DNA from 2 places in the Flavobacterium chungangense LMG 26729 genome. Region 1 is predicted to be linked to the other one. Evidence: riboswitches for the same ligand, from Rfam matches in the RefSeq annotation. Region 1 holds a riboswitch; the other holds the start of a gene.

Region 1 (8,049 bases):
TTCGGAATATCATCGTAAATTGTCAACATCTCCGGATTCACGATTCCCATCGTCATTCCGTCCTTAATGGCATGGTATAAAAATACCGAGTGCATCGCTTCACGAACCGTATCATTTCCTCTAAATGAGAACGAAACGTTACTTACTCCACCACTAATATGTGCATGAGGCAGGTTTTCGCGAACCCATTTTGTACCTCTAAAAAAGTCAATTGCATTCAGGCGGTGTTCCTCCATTCCTGTTGCAACCGGAAAAATGTTCAAATCGAAAATAATATCCTGTGGAGGAAAACCAACTTTGTTGACCAAAATATCATACGAACGCTGGCAAATTTCCACACGACGCTCGTAATTATCCGCCTGACCTACTTCGTCAAAAGCCATAATAATGGCCGCAGCTCCGTAGCGTTTGATTAATTTGGCGTGGTGAATAAAGTTTTCTTCTCCTTCTTTTAACGAAATCGAGTTGACAACACTTTTTCCTTGTACTACTTTCAGACCTGCTTCGATAATTTCCCATTTCGAACTGTCGATCATAATCGGCACTCTTGAAATATCCGGTTCTGCAGCAATTAAATTTAGGAATTTGGTCATGGCATTTACACCGTCCAACATTCCTTCATCCATATTAATATCGATGATCTGTGCTCCTCCTTCTACTTGTTGTCTTGCAATATCAAGTGCCTCGTCATATTTCTCTTCCTTGATTAAGCGAAGGAATTTTCGCGAACCTGTTACATTTGTACGTTCTCCGATGTTTACAAAAACACTTTCGGGCGTAATAATCAACGGTTCTAATCCTGCTAATACAAGGTCTCTTCTTTTTTCTGCCATTTTTTTTTTAAGTTACTAAGATCCTGAGATTCTAAGGTTCTGAGTTTTTTTATTCTTTATTTTTTCTGCAAGGTTTTCAAAACCTTGTAGGTATTTATGTTTATTATTTTGGGCGTGTCCCAAGGGCCGGGCTATCCGTTAATTTCGTTATCACTGCATTGGTCTGCGGGCTTTTCACTTCTATCCCTCACGCAGACTCGGTTTCACAAGACGTTTATGTTTACCGATTTTTAGAAAAAGTCTAATCCTCTAAAGGTTTAATTCCAAATTCATATAGTAAAACCCCTTCTTCTTTTAGCATAAATCCACTCCACCAATCTGCCGGTCCTTCTTTCGCTAGACCACTGGAAAAAAGTAATGATTCGGAATCATAATCTCTCTCTCCTTTAAATTCGTGGCCTATTTTATAATTTACTTTTTCCAAAGCTGAAAAAAAACTATACGAATGTGGATGTAATCTTTCCATAGAAATAGAAATAAATACAAATTTTTCGTACGAAATTTTTTCTTCTACATATGCCTTAAATAAATTAGCTAAAATCAAAGCCTTTTTTACATCGTTAAATCTATCAAGACAAACCATAATTTGTTCAGTTGATTTTTTTCTAAACTGAGAATCATCATTTATCTTTTTTTGAAATTTATCTTTTTTTTCGGCATCAATTTGTCCACTATTAAATTCTCTAATAAAAGACAGCAATTTTTTTGCAAAGAAAAATTTATTTATTGAGATACCTGTTTTAATTACGCCAACAACAGTTTTAATAATAGGAATTTCCTTTAATGTTTCATTCTGAATTAAATCATCAATATAAATTTCTGAATAATCTGTAGCTAGGTCAATATTTGGATTCAATAATTCTTGTGTGAATTGTTGACTCATGCTATTATCCGAAACCTGTAAATTATCCATAATTTATATTTTAAAATTCTCAAGTATACCTAAAAGGTTTTAAAAACCTTTCAGGAAATCGTTACCCGATAACCGGAGCCACTCTCGGCTTATAATCCTTCGCAACTTCTGCCATTAATCGAATATGATCCGGAGTTGTTCCACAGCACCCACCAATAATATTGATCAAATTGTCTTCTAAATATTCTTTAATGAATGCCTGAGTCTGTTCTGGTGTTTCATCATATTGTCCGAAAGCATTTGGCAATCCTGCATTTGGATGTGCCGAAACATTAAAACTTGTATTGTGCGCTAATGTTTTTAAATACGGTTTCAACAAATCGGCTCCAAGAGCGCAATTGAATCCGACACTTAACAACGGAATATGCGAAACTGAAATCAGAAAAGCTTCAACCGTTTGCCCGGAAAGCGTTCTTCCTGAGGCATCAGTAATTGTTCCTGAAACCATGATCGGAATATCCAGATTACGTTCGTCTTTTACTTCTTCGATCGCAAAAAGTGCTGCTTTTGCGTTTAACGTGTCGAAAATTGTTTCTACTAAAAGTAAATCGCAGCCTCCGTCCATTAAAGCTTCTACCTGTTGTTTGTATGCAATTCTTAAATCGTCGAAAGTTACGGCTCTGTAACCCGGATCGTTTACATCTGGTGACATACTTGCTGTACGGTTTGTCGGCCCGATTGAACCGGCTACAAAACGTGGTTTTTCCGGATTTTTTGCTGTGAATTCATCTGCAACTTGTCTTGCAATTTTAGCCGATTCGTAGTTGAGTTCGTAAACCAGATCTTCCATGAAATAATCAGCCATACCGATTGTAGTTCCGGAGAATGTGTTTGTTTCTACGATATCCGCTCCAGCTTCATAATAGGCAGCGTGTACATCACGAATTGCCTGTGGCTGTGTGAGGGATAATAAATCGTTATTGCCTTTTAACGGATGCGGAAAATCTTTGAAACGTTCGCCACGAAAATCTTCTTCTGAGAAGTTGTAGCGTTGTAACATGGTTCCCATTGCTCCGTCAAGGATTAGGATATTTTTTTTGATTGCTTCCTGAATTGTAATCGACATATTTATTTTGTTTTAGCCGCTAAAGATTCTAAAGTTCTAAATGCTAAGTTTTTAATTCATTATTAATTCCAAAAGTTCACTATTGTCGGCTAATTAGCTCCGATGGGTGTGATATCCTTTTATTCTGGAGTTCAGAATAAAAGATATAGCATACAGCGGGAACTTTGACTGCAAAAATGCGCCAATGATTCGCTCGAAATACTGAATCTGTTTCAGAATATTGTAAGTTGTCAGAAAAGTTTTTGAGAAATACGTAGTGTATTTTGCGTTATCTATCTTGAATACATTTTGTTGTATTAAGTAGAATGTAGCACCTTCTTTATGGCAAAGGGTTGCTAAGGTTTCATTGGGTCTTTCCCTCGGCCTTTCGTGATAACTTTCAATAAAATTAGGAACGGCGCAAAGGTACAAAATAGCCTTTCGACTTGCAAGTTTTTTTTAAGATTCTAAAACACTAAGGTTCTGAGGCTTTATGCTTAAATTTTCTAAAATAAAAAAGCTCAAACTATGTATCAGTTTGAGCTTTCGATTTTAAAATCTTAGTCTATAAACCCAGCGTTACGGGCTTATTAAGGTGATCAGAATGGGGTCGTTTAAAAACTTCTGTCCCATTTTAGAAATGTATCCATGACTTCCTGATGATCTGTTAATTCATTATCTGTCATTTTCATTTCACTGCCGACTTTGGAATTTTCTTCTAGTAGTTGTTCGTCATTGTTCATAATAGATAATTTGTTTAATACTTTCTTAAAGTTAGTATTTTATATTGGTAATTCAAAATGCTAAAATCAAAATTTCTCTTTCTGAAAAAAATTAATACTGCAAATTTACCTCACTTTTTACAGACTAAGTTTAAATTAACATCAATAAAAAAGCCCAAACTTAAAAAGTTTGAGCTTTCAATATTTAAAATCTTAGTCGCTTAGCAACTTAGAAGCTTTGTTTAAACTATCGACTTAACAACTGCTTTTGGCGCTTCTTTACGAGTTCCGTCAAAACCGTCTACACCGGAAACCGTTGTGTATTTTAAAACGTATTTCTTACCCGGATTGATGATTCCGTATGCTGCCTGACACATTAATGTCGCTTCGTGGAATCCGCAAAGAATTAATTTTAATTTTCCTGGGTAAGTGTTGATATCTCCAATGGCAAAGATTCCCGGAATGTTGGTTTGGTAATCTAATGCATTGTTTACTTTAATCGCGTTTTTCTCGATTTCTAATCCCCAGTCTCCAATTGGGCCTAATTTAGGTGTCAAGCCGAAAAGCGGAATAAAGAAATCTGTTTCGATTTTACGGTGTGCTCCGTTTTCTTCGATATCCAAAGATTCTACGTGTTCAGCACCATTGATCCCGATTACCTCAGCCGGTGTGATCAATTTGATTTTTCCGGCAGTTTTTAATTCCTGCACTTTTTCTACAGAATCTAAAGCTCCTCTGAATTCATTTCTACGGTGAATCAAAGTTACTTCTGAAGCTACATTGGCAAGGAAAATACTCCAGTCTAATGCTGAATCTCCTCCACCAGCAATCACTACTCTTTTATCTCTGAATTTCTCAGGATTTTTGATAAAGTATTTTACACCTTTATCTTCATAAAATTCGATATCTTCAATAAGAGGTTTTCTTGGTTCGAAACTTCCTAAACCTCCTGCAATTGCAATTACAGGTGCATGGAATTTCTTCCCTTTATTTGACGTTACAATAAAACTTCCGTCTTCTTGCTTTTCGATTGTTTCGGCACGCTCACCTAAGGTAAAACCTGGTTCAAATTGTTTAATTTGCTCCATCAGTCCATCCACCAAATCACCTGCCAAAACTTCTGGAAATCCAGGAATATCATAGATTGGCTTTTTTGGATATAATTCTGAAAGTTGTCCGCCAGGTTGTGGCAAAGCATCCAAAATATGGCATTTTAATTTTAATAATCCTGCCTCGAAAACGGCAAATAAACCTGTTGGTCCTGCTCCAATTATAAGTATATCTGTTTTAATCATTATGGTGTTGTTTATAATCATTCTTAATAATACAAAGAAACGAATAATTTATTCTAATTTCAATGATTTTTATCATTCATTTCCTTGCGAAACTTTTTACTCTTTATTTTTTAACGAACCGGTAATTTCGTTCATTCGTTTACATCTGGTAAAAAAAAGACACTACAAAATCGGTCGTTCCTCCGGAACTTTTTTGTTATTCTCTATTTCTCAAAGAAGCTGTTATTTCATTCATCTTCTTTACTTTATCTTCAAAATCGCCCTTTAGCGTTTTTCTATATTCGTTTAGGTTTTCGACCATTGAATTGATATCTTCCGGAATTACTTCTTCAAAAAATTCTCTTAGCCTTTTGGCTGTTGTTGGTGATTTTCCGTTGGTCGAAATCGCAATTTTTACATTTCCTTTTGTTACGATTCCACCAAGATAATAATCACATAAATCAGGTGTATCTGCAATATTGCAAATCAGATAACGCTTTCTGGCTAAATCATACACTCTTTTATTAACTTCTAAATCATCCGTACAAGCGATAACCATGTGACGCTTTTTGAGCATTTTCTTTTTGAACTTAGCTTCTGTCAGTTTAATTGAAGGATGATTTTCAGCCAATACTTTTATTTCTAAATGAAAGTCGGGCGCAACTACCTCAACATTGGCATTTGGACTCGATTTTAGTAAAAAAGAAAGTTTTTCCAGTCCTACATTTCCGCCACCCACAATCAGTACATTCAGATTATGAAGTTTTAAGAATATCGGATATAATTCGTTTTGTTCCATTTTAATTTATTTTCATCCAGCCAAAATTAGATGATTTATATTTCGATCAGATTAAAAAATCTGATTTTATATTCTACCCGTTATCGTCATGCTTCCATCGGATTAAAATCCGACGCTACAATATTTGTCGTTCCTAAGAAACTTTTATACCAACTATTTCTTTGTTAAAAGTCGGGTTTGAAACCCGACTCTACGAAACATTTTCTTTTAATAGAAACTCTTCGTAAAAACCTTTTAACTTATTGCTTTCGCGAACTACTTCTCCCAAAACAATAATTGCCGGTGAACTTAGATTTTGTTCTTTTACAATTTCTAAAATCGAATCAACTGTTCCAACACCTGTTTTCTCCTCCTTTGTTGTTCCGTTTTGAATAATCGCTACGGGCAAATTGCCTTTGTTTTCCTGCTGAAACAATTCAACAATTTGAGGCAATTTGTGCATTCCCATCAAAATCACAACTGTTGCTGATGATTGTGCTGCCAAAGCTACATCTGCTGATAATCTCCTGTCTGAAGTTGTTCCTGTAATGGCCCAAAAGCTTTCTGAAACTCCTCTCTTTGTAATCGAAATTCCCTTACTTGCCGGAACAGCTACTACAGAAGAAATTCCCGGAATTACAACTGTCTCGATTCCGAAACTTTCTGCGAATTCTATTTCTTCACTTCCTCTTCCAAAAATAAACGGATCTCCACCTTTTAAACGAACTACATTTCCATACGTCAGCGCATTATCCACAATCAACTGATTGATCTGATCCTGCGAATAAACATGATCTCCAATTCTTTTTCCAACAAAAATTCTGATCGCATTTTTAGGAGCGTGGCCTAAAATTTCATCATTTACCAAGGCATCATACAAAACCACATTCGCTTCAGCCAGTGCTTTTGCTCCTTTCAGTGTAAGCAATTCCGGATCGCCGGGACCTGCACCGACTAAAGTTACTTTTGGTTTTATAGTATTATGCATTTGCTAATTCCTGTGCTCTGTATTTTTCAATTATCGCAAAAAATGCAATTCCTTCTTCAATATATTGTTTTGCGAATGCTTCTATTGGTTCATTTTTATTGATTTGATAAACCAATTCTTTGAACGTTGTTGGCAATCCAATTTTAGCACTTTCAACAAAAACAGTATCAAATAAATCTACGATTCCTGCATGGTTGTTTGTTTTTTGGTTTTCTGAAAGCAACAATGCTTTTGCACCGTTAACAAATCCTGCATAAGCGTGATAGATTGCATCAGCCCATTTTCCTTCGTCGAAAGATTCCTGTGCGAAAGTCAGTTTATCTTTAGCTTCTAACAACAAAGTAGCCACTAAATCAATTACAACTCCGGCACATTCTCCAACTCCAACCGCTTTTACATAGTTATCTGCGTTACCCCAGTCAATAAAATCGGCTTCAGTTAAATTGGTTACATCTGCAAAAGGTTTTAAGATTTCATAGAAATATTTCTCTCCTTTAGCATCATAATAATTAAGGAATTTGTCTCCGTTTCCATTAGCATCAAAATCATTTAAAATAGTTCTTAATGCGTCTGGTCCTCTACGGCTTGGAATTTTAATTACTTTATCAGCAAAACGTCCTTCTCCGTTTCCTAGACGTCCGCCTCCTAATAAAACCTGTAAAGCCGGAGCCACTAATTTTCCTGAGTTGATAGACATTCCCTGAAATCCTATTGCAGACATATTATGCTGTCCGCAGGCATTCATACAACCAGAGATTTTGATTTCAATTTCGCTGTTATTGCTGTATTGCGGATATTCTGCTTTGATTACTTTTTCTAATTCTTCTGCAATTCCGGTACTGCTCGCAATCCCCAAATTACAAGTATCAGTACCCGGGCACGCAGTGATATCACCTATAGTATTGTAACCTAAAGCTACCATATCTAATTTGGCTAATTCCTGATAAAAGAAAGGCAAATTGGCTTCTTTTATATGACGAATCACAATATTTTGACGCAATGAAAAACGTAATTCATTGGCTCCGTAATTTTTAATCAAATCTGCTAATAACCTCGCTTTATCTGTGTAAAAATCACCTAATAAAATTTTGATTCCGATAGCATAATAACCTGCCTGTTTTTGAGCGATTACGTTTGATGCTTTCCATGCTTCATAAGCAGCAGTATCATCAATAGTTACCTGTGGAACTTCCAATAAAGGTTCCGGAATTGGTCCGTCAAAAGCGGTTGTATCAATTTCATATGTTTCAAAAGCGATTGCTTTTTTCTCTTTTTCAACTAAATCAAGAAAAACATCTTTTCCGATCTCTTTGATTAAGAATTTCATACGTGCTTTCATTCTTTTTGCACGTTCACCGTATCTGTCGAAAATACGAATGATTCCTTCTGCTGTTGGGATGATTTCGTTAACGGGAATAAACTCTGAAAGTAATTCGGCATGTGCTGGCTGAGAACCTAAACCTCCTCCAAAAACTACTTTAAATCCATGTTGTCCG
Region 2 (8,049 bases), on a different contig from region 1:
GAAAAGATTGGTTGCCTGTAAATACAATCTAACGGATGATAATTCTGCTTTTTCAAGGATATTTCCTGGAAGCGAAAAACCAATTGTTAATTGCTGCAATCTCAGGAAATCGGCTTTTTCTGCATTATCAGAAATAGCATATCCGCTGGATCCGTTTGAGATCACATCGTTATAAACCAATCTCGGAATATTGGTTACCTGTCCAGGTGTTGTCCAACGGTTTAAAACATCTGTTGAGTTGTTATAAAAACGCTGATCTAAAAGTGTTCCTCTTGTATTGTTCATCACTTTATTACCACCAGAATACGTGAAACCTACTGTAAAATCAAATGCTTTATATTGTAGATTATTTGTTAAGCCTCCATACCAAACCGGTAGTGCGTTACCCAAAACCTGATAATCTGAAACTGTAATTGCGGCTGCAGTTGTTCCGTCTAAATAGGTCCAGTTGCTTTGTCCGGAAGGAACTGCAGCACTGTATTGTACTTTTTCTCCATTTTTGTTAATGAAGATTCTGCGTCCGTTATCCGGATTTACACCTCCTGTTACAGCACCATAAAGACTTCCCGCGGAATAACCTACTCTTGTAATGTTATTGGCTTCTGTCGTTACCTGTGTATAACCAATAATGTCTGTATTTCCTTCGGCAAGAGCCGTAACTTTGTTCTTCACATGCGTGTAGTTGAAAGAAGCTTTCCATTGAAAATCTGCAGAATTTGCTATTGTTGCGTTCAATCCAAGCTCAATACCTCTGTTATACATTGCCCCAACGTTTGAAAGAATAGCATCTCCCGGAATTCCTTTTGAAGGTGATTGCGGAGTACTTAAGATCAATCCGTTTACATCATTATTGAAATAATCTGCTGATAATTGTAATCGGTCTTTAAAGAAGCCTGCTTCAAGACCAATGTTTGTCTGGTCACTGGTTTCCCATCCCAAGTCTTCATTGCCTGCCTGAGAAATTGCCCAGGTTGCAGCTGTTCCGTAAATTGATGCACCATAAAGATTTTGTGAGGCATATGCTGATGAAAGGTTTCCGTTACCCACTCTTCCCCAGCTTCCTTTTAACTTAAGTGAACTTACATAATCAATAATTCCACTATTTTTAAAGAAGGATTCCTCACTTACAGACCATCCGGCAGATATTCCTCCAAAGTTTCCATATTTACTGTTTACGCCCAAAGCTGAATTTCCATCTTTTCTGAAATTTCCTGTAATGAAATATTTCCCTGCGTAATCATAGGATAGCCTAAAGAAAGAAGACTGAAAAAGTCTTTCGGACAAACCGTTTCCAGATGAACGGATTGTACCCCAGGTTCCCTGGTAATTTTCAAAAAAAGGATCTGAAACATTAGTTTGATTAGCTCCCCAGGATGAATTTTCGAATTTCTGAACATCGTAACCAGCCAATGCAGCAATATGATGGTTTTCACCAAAACGTCTGTCAAAAGAAAGGCTATTTGTAAAATTGTAATTATTTCTTAGAATAGAAATATTAGTTGAAGAGCCGCCTGTTGCAAAAGCAGAAGACCCAAGATTTGGACTTAAATACGAGATATTTTCTGCTCTTAATCTGTCGATTCCGTAATTACTGTCAAATTTAAATCCATCAAAAAAGGTAATCGTTGCGTGAACGTTTCCAACAAAATGATCGTTAGAACTTGTATGCTTACTGTTATCAAACAAGGCTCCGGGGTGCCATAATGTATTGGTAAATAAGTTATTTCCCGGACTTGTTGTACCTGTAGGACTTAAATTATATGTTCCTTCATTATTATAAACAGCAACGTTTGGAGGGAGTGCAAAAGCCAAACGTGCAGCACCAATCAGCAATAAACCACTGCTGCTTAATGAACCCGTATTTTGCGCCTGATTAAAGGTATTGTTATACGAAAGATTTCCACCCAATTTAAGCCATCTGTTTACATCATGATCGATATTAAACCTAGCTCCTTTTCTCTCGAATTCATTATCCTTTGTAATTCCTTCTTGTTTAGAATAATTCGTTGAGAAAAAATATCTGGTTTTATCTGTTCCTCCCGAAATACTGATATTATGATTTTGAGAAACTGCATCACGGTACACCTGATCCTTCCAACTTGTATTAACACGTGAACCATCGGCATTAAAAGACGGAAAAAAAAGTGCTGATGCTACAGCAGCATTATTTTCGTTGCCACTTAATATTTTGCTGTTAAGTACCGCTTCATTTTTTATGTCTTCGTATTGTGTATTATTCAGAAGATCCGGTAATCGGGTAGCTCTGGTAATTCCAACCCAACTATCGTAGGTAACTTTAGTTTTACCTGCTTTTCCTTTTTTGGTAGTCACTAAAATAACTCCACCTGCAGCACGCGAGCCGTAAATTGAGGTTGATGCCGCATCTTTTAAAACATCAATAGATTCAATATCTGCCGGGTTTATATCTGAAAGTGGGTTATTGGCAACAGAATTTGTTGTGGACACATCGCCGGAATTAACCGGAATACCATCAATAACAATTAAAGGAGATGTGCTTAAGGAAATTGAATTTACCCCACGAATTCTGATTACCGGAGCATCATTTAAAACCCCGCTCGGGTTAGAAACATTTACTCCAGCTGCCTTCCCAATCAGTGCCTGCTCAAAACTTTGAACCGGAATATCTTTAATGGTTTTAGACGTAATTCTTGCAGCTGAACCTGTAAATTCTTTTTTGCTTTGCGTACCATAACCTACTACAAGCACTTCTTTTAAAGCTGTATTAGACGGTATAAGTCTTATGTCATTAAATGAGGAACCTGTATTTTTTTCAAGCGGTTCATAACCAATATAATTGATCGACAATACCTTATCTTCTTTTGTTATTGATAGAGAAAATTTTCCATTGCTATCAGCTACAGCTGATTTACCACTTTGTGTCGCAATAATTGTAGCTCCCGGCAAAGGCTCTCCGTTATCAGAACCCCTGACGGTTCCGTTTATCGTTCGATCCTGTGCGCTAAGCCTTCCAGGAAGTATGCTGAACAAAAAAATTAAAACTAGTAAGATTTTTTTCATTGAATTTTGTTTTTAAAAATTGGATATAGTAATCCCCGGGCCGATGTTGAAATGGCCTATCAATAATGCTGATAAAACAGGACTGGGTATAAAAAGACTAAAGACTTTGCATTCGGAAAACTTTAGAATAGTCTTCTTTTAAAAGCAGATTAAATTGTTTGGAATGGGCATTTAAAAATAATAGCTCAGTTTTCATGTCAGTGATAAAAGATTTAATAATAATGACCTTATTCAGATTTTCTAAGGAAATCTTTCTTATCTGTCCACCGTAGCGGAAGGATTTAGCACCTTATTTAGCAACAGGTTGCTAAGACATCATCGGGCCTATTCCCTCAGTCTTTCTGGATAAGTCATGTAGAAATTTTCTACTTGGCAAATATATATATTAATTCTATATAATTAGTATAGTTTAAAAATGTTTTTAAAAAAAATAATTCATAAAAAAATTAATTAACTGTATGACAAATACTTATTCATATTTAAAAAAAGTAGATTTTATTATTTTACACAGAATATTCATGCTTTATTCAATATTTGGAAAATTTAGATACCCAGTATGTTTTACTTTTTAATATTCACTTGCTCCCAGATATTAAATAATGTTTATGAAAATTAATAAAAAACCCTATCCGAAATTTTAGCTTCTGACAGGGTTAACAAAAAAAGTACTTAAGCTTATAAAAACTTATTCTTTGATAATGGTTTTATTTATGATACCCTTGTCAGTCAATATCTTAACTACATAAGTACCAGCACTGGCATTCACGTTCACTTTTACAGTTCTATCTGTAATTTCGTTTATTTCGTAAATTTGTTGTCCAAGCATATTGAATATCGAAATCTGTTTGGCCTTTCCAATAGTTCCAAAATCTATATAAAATTCATTTTTGAATGGTACAGGGTATATTTTCACTTCAGTCTTAATCTCTTCAACAGCCATATCAAGCGTACTCTCAGAAACAGTATTTTTGGATGTACTGCTACAACTAACTGCAGTAGGATTAATCCCTTCTACTTCTATCTTATCAATGTTAGCCAAACCTGATGCTGTAGTCGCTTCTAATCTTATGGTATGAGTACCCGAAGAAAGCGCTATTGTAACTAAAGAACTTGAATTTTCGGCCCAGGTTGTCCAATTGGTTGTAGCATTAAAAGCTGCTGTAGCCAGAGTAACGCCATCTACAATTATTTTAGCGCCTCTTGAAGTAGTGCCTCCATTAGAATATCTCCACCGAAGGATATAATTTCCGGAAGCAGTATTCACAGACCATTCAATTCCTGCACCGACTGCATTATTAGCATTGGCAAAACCAGTACCCTGATATCCCGCATTATTATTGTCTATTGTTCCTTCAACAACACAGAAACCCGTTTCGTTTTCATTGATCGAAATTTCAGTATTTGCTGCAACCGGATCTGTATAGTTAGCAGTTCCATTTTGTTTTTGACCGGAAGTAATAGCTGCTACTAATCCATTAATGTACACTTCCAGATTAGTATATACAGCGTTCAGTGTATAGGCTGTTCCGTCTGAAATATTATTGCTATTTAAACCATTGGTATTTTCCCAGCTATCCGGCATTCCGTCATTATCAGTATCCGTAGGTGCTGTAGTAGAATTGTAGGCTGGCCAGCCTCCAACATCAGATTGTGTATCAATGAGACCTTTAGTACTTCCATTTGAACCAGTATAAGTAAAGGTTCCATTAGTTGCTTCTGATATTATTCTACTGTCCACGGCATCACGCTTAAAGCTTGCTCCTACGTAAGCTAATACTCTGTTGTAGGCATTTGTTGCAGAATGTGTGGTCATTTCACCAAAATTATATTCAGTATTTACACGGAGCTCCGTTTTACTTTTTGAAGATGGATTAGGATCGACGCCATTCCAGTTATCGCCAGAAGTAGTTGAATTTGCAGTAGTATAATTTCCATTGACATAAAAACTACCCCAGACACCTGCTGGCTGAGAGTTAGATCCATCATCCGCACTGGGAGAAATAATTCGGTCGTTTACTCCTGAAGCTGTTGCGGGACCTGCTTTGTAATAATTATTGGTAAGATTATACGACCCTCCTTCAGCAGCATAAGCACTGTTACCGCCCCAGTTATAAACAACATTATTTCTAAAATCAACCATCTCGAGATTAGGAAGTGCCGAGTATCTGCTTCCACAAAAACGGGCATTACGACTATCATGATGAGCCAGCATGTTGTGATGAAACGAGGCTTTTTTTCCTCCCCAAATTCCACCGTAACCATGAGTTCCTTTGTCGTGAACAGACACACGCAAACTTTCAGACATCATGCACCACTGCATAGTAAAGTTTTCATTGTCGTAAAATGAAGCACATTCGTCTGTACTCCAGCTCATAGAACAGTGGTCAATAATAATGTTTTTATGATTTCTGCCTCCAATGGCATCCCCTTCATGCTGTGCCTGGTCGCCCATACGGAAACGAATATATCTAATGATAACATTATCAGCATCTACATTTACTGAGTAATTTTTCAGACAGATTCCATCACCCGGGGCAGTCTGACCAGCTATTGTAATATTCCCATTATTGATTCTTAAATCTGAATTAAGCGCGATGATTCCGGATACTTTAAACAGTACTGTTCTCGCTCCTGTTGCCGTAACGGCTGCCCTTAAACTTCCTGCACCTGAATCATTTAGATTGGTAACATAGATTACCTGTCCGCCACGACCTCCACTGGTGTAACGTCCAAAACCTTCGGCACCCGGAAATGCCGGTGAAGTAACCGCTAGAGCCGCAGTAGCCTTTTGAGTCGATGCTGTAACTGTTAAAGTTCCTGATTTTGTAGCATTTGGAGTCCCGCCAACTGTGGTAATTGTATAGTTAAAAGTGCCACTCACAGTTGGTTTCCCACTGAAGGTTATAGTTTTAGCCGAATTATCTATAGCCGCATTGATTCCAGATGGCAATCCTGATACTGTTACTGTGGCAGCGTTTTCCCAGTTATAATAAAAGCCTGTAATAGCAGTATTTATTGCTACAGTTTGACTAGAACCTCCAGCTCCGTGTTTTATTAATGCAGCTCCTAATGTAACAGAATTAATGATCGTATCAGGATTCCAGTTATCGGTAACCTGTGGATTGGCATTATTTGCTTTTAAAACATTTAATTTTGTATAAGAGGCCGCTTGAGCAACACTTAATTTTTTTGCCCATAAAACTCTTGAAGACGGAACATAACCGGCTCCTGAGTTACTGTATTCTGCAAAACGTGCTGTAGCCTGATTGGCAGCATTACCCCAGTCATTCCATCCTACTGCCTTAATAGCGTTAGTCATACTGGTGTTCATATAGGTAACCGATGCATATCCTCCCCATGGGCGGCCAAGATCCGTAATATTACTTCCTGAACCTGTAATCTGACAATTATTGAATACAAAGCCATATGCTAAATGTGATGCCGTATTAGCTGCAGTTAAAGAGCTTCCACCTTTTGTGTAAAGCTGACAATTTTGAAAATAAGCGATGGCTCCTCCAAAAATAAAGTCTGTAGTACCTTCAAAATAACAATTTTCATGATAAGATCTACCGCTGTGAGGATAATAAGTATCCTGATCTCCTAAAAAACGGCAGTCCTTAAAAACAGCTTTATCCGCAGTACAGCGAACAGCTACTGCCTGTCCAACAGGTCCGGATGAATTAGCAAACGTAAGGTTCAATGCATAAAAACCTGCCCCATTGATGAAAGTACTTGCCGAATTTGAGGTTCCGTAAGCAGCTCCTGTTGCCGGATTAATTTTGGATGCATAGTTATTATAGGTCAAAATAGTTCCGGTTGAACTTTGTCCTACGAAGGTCAGATTTGTTTTATTTGAAGGAATCGTAATTACTTCATAATAAGTACCATTTTTAATATAAATTTTAGTTCTGGTGGAACTATTAGAAGGAGCTGCATTCACGGCTGCCTGTACAGTGGTATAATTACCTGTTCCGTCCTTTGCAACTACGATATCGTAGGTCTGTGCTTTCAGTTGTATCGAAAAGAAAGCTAAAAAAGCTAATAGTAAAATTTTTTGTTTCATACTTTTTGGTTTTGGTTAGATAATAGTTTTACAGATTAAGTACTTTCCTGTTAAAACAAAACTATAAAAAACCATATACAAATACAGTAGACATATCACTATTAAACAAGGGGCAAAAACAAATATTTGTTAATCAAACCATTATAACATCTGTGAGTTTTTAAAAACATAAATTTCAGTACTGGCGCTATTTAGTATGTAAGATAAAAATAGTTCACAATAACCCAAATTTGTCCTTATAGCATCTAAGTTCAGAATCAGTTTTATGCAGTAACTTTTCCAACAGCATAATTTTGTCCTGATAAAGCAGATTTAAATTCATAAGACCATAGTTATCTGAAAGTATACTGTTTCTTTTAACAGTATTTGCTATATGAAGATTCGTCTCAAATCTTATAATATGTTCTACACTAAGTTCAAAAACAGACGCTATTTCTTCTAACTTCTCAAAACTCATTTTGGCATTTCCTTTTTCGATTTTGCTGTAACCGGCTTGTGTAATTCCCAATCGCACAGCCATATATTCCTGGGTATAATTCTTAAGTTCTCTGATACTTCTTATATTATCGTTTATATTGCTACTCATCACATTTTTTGATTTAGTATCAAACTATTATTAAATCTAAATCACTACTTATTTGTAAAACAGTAATTCCTGAATACAGCAAATAAAGAAAGTTAAATGAGAATGCACAATAACAAATGTTAAGCGTTTAAGCATCTTTCCGCAAGGTATATTTTAACCGACTTAAATGGACAGGAGTAATATTCAGATATGAAGCTATATAATATTGAGGTACACGCTGAAAAAGATTGGGAAAGTGACGGTTCATAGACAAATAACGCTCTTTAGGTGAATTGGTATAAAGGGCTTTAATTTTATCATTAATAATAAAAAAATATTCCTCAGTAATAAGTCTGCCAAGTTTCTCACCATACCTGACTGT

The links. A riboswitch is a leader RNA that binds a small molecule or an ion and turns the genes downstream of it on or off. The one in region 1 is predicted to bind S-adenosylmethionine.
Region 2: another riboswitch for S-adenosylmethionine. It lies ahead of JE46_RS00450 (SusC/RagA family TonB-linked outer membrane protein); the one in region 1 lies ahead of JE46_RS05795 (homocysteine S-methyltransferase family protein).

What each region holds. Positions count from the first base shown of each region.
Region 1 is NZ_JASY01000002.1:593,164-601,212, reverse strand. Features, by position in the region: gene metH (methionine synthase) at 1-833, opposite strand, end outside; gene JE46_RS05800 (hypothetical protein) at 1,075-1,746, opposite strand; gene JE46_RS05795 (homocysteine S-methyltransferase family protein) at 1,808-2,812, opposite strand; SAM riboswitch class I at 3,078-3,191, opposite strand; gene JE46_RS24615 (hypothetical protein) at 3,406-3,534, opposite strand; gene JE46_RS05790 (NAD(P)/FAD-dependent oxidoreductase) at 3,756-4,808, opposite strand; gene JE46_RS05785 (precorrin-2 dehydrogenase/sirohydrochlorin ferrochelatase family protein) at 5,005-5,586, opposite strand; gene cobA (uroporphyrinogen-III C-methyltransferase) at 5,777-6,553, opposite strand; gene JE46_RS05775 (HEPN domain-containing protein) at 6,546-8,049, opposite strand, start outside.
Region 2 is NZ_JASY01000001.1:96,667-104,715, reverse strand. Features, by position in the region: gene JE46_RS00450 (SusC/RagA family TonB-linked outer membrane protein) at 1-3,039, opposite strand, end outside; SAM riboswitch class I at 3,292-3,391, opposite strand; gene JE46_RS00445 (pectinesterase family protein) at 3,725-7,102, opposite strand; gene JE46_RS00440 (helix-turn-helix transcriptional regulator) at 7,317-7,688, opposite strand; gene JE46_RS00435 (Crp/Fnr family transcriptional regulator) at 7,816-8,049, opposite strand, start outside.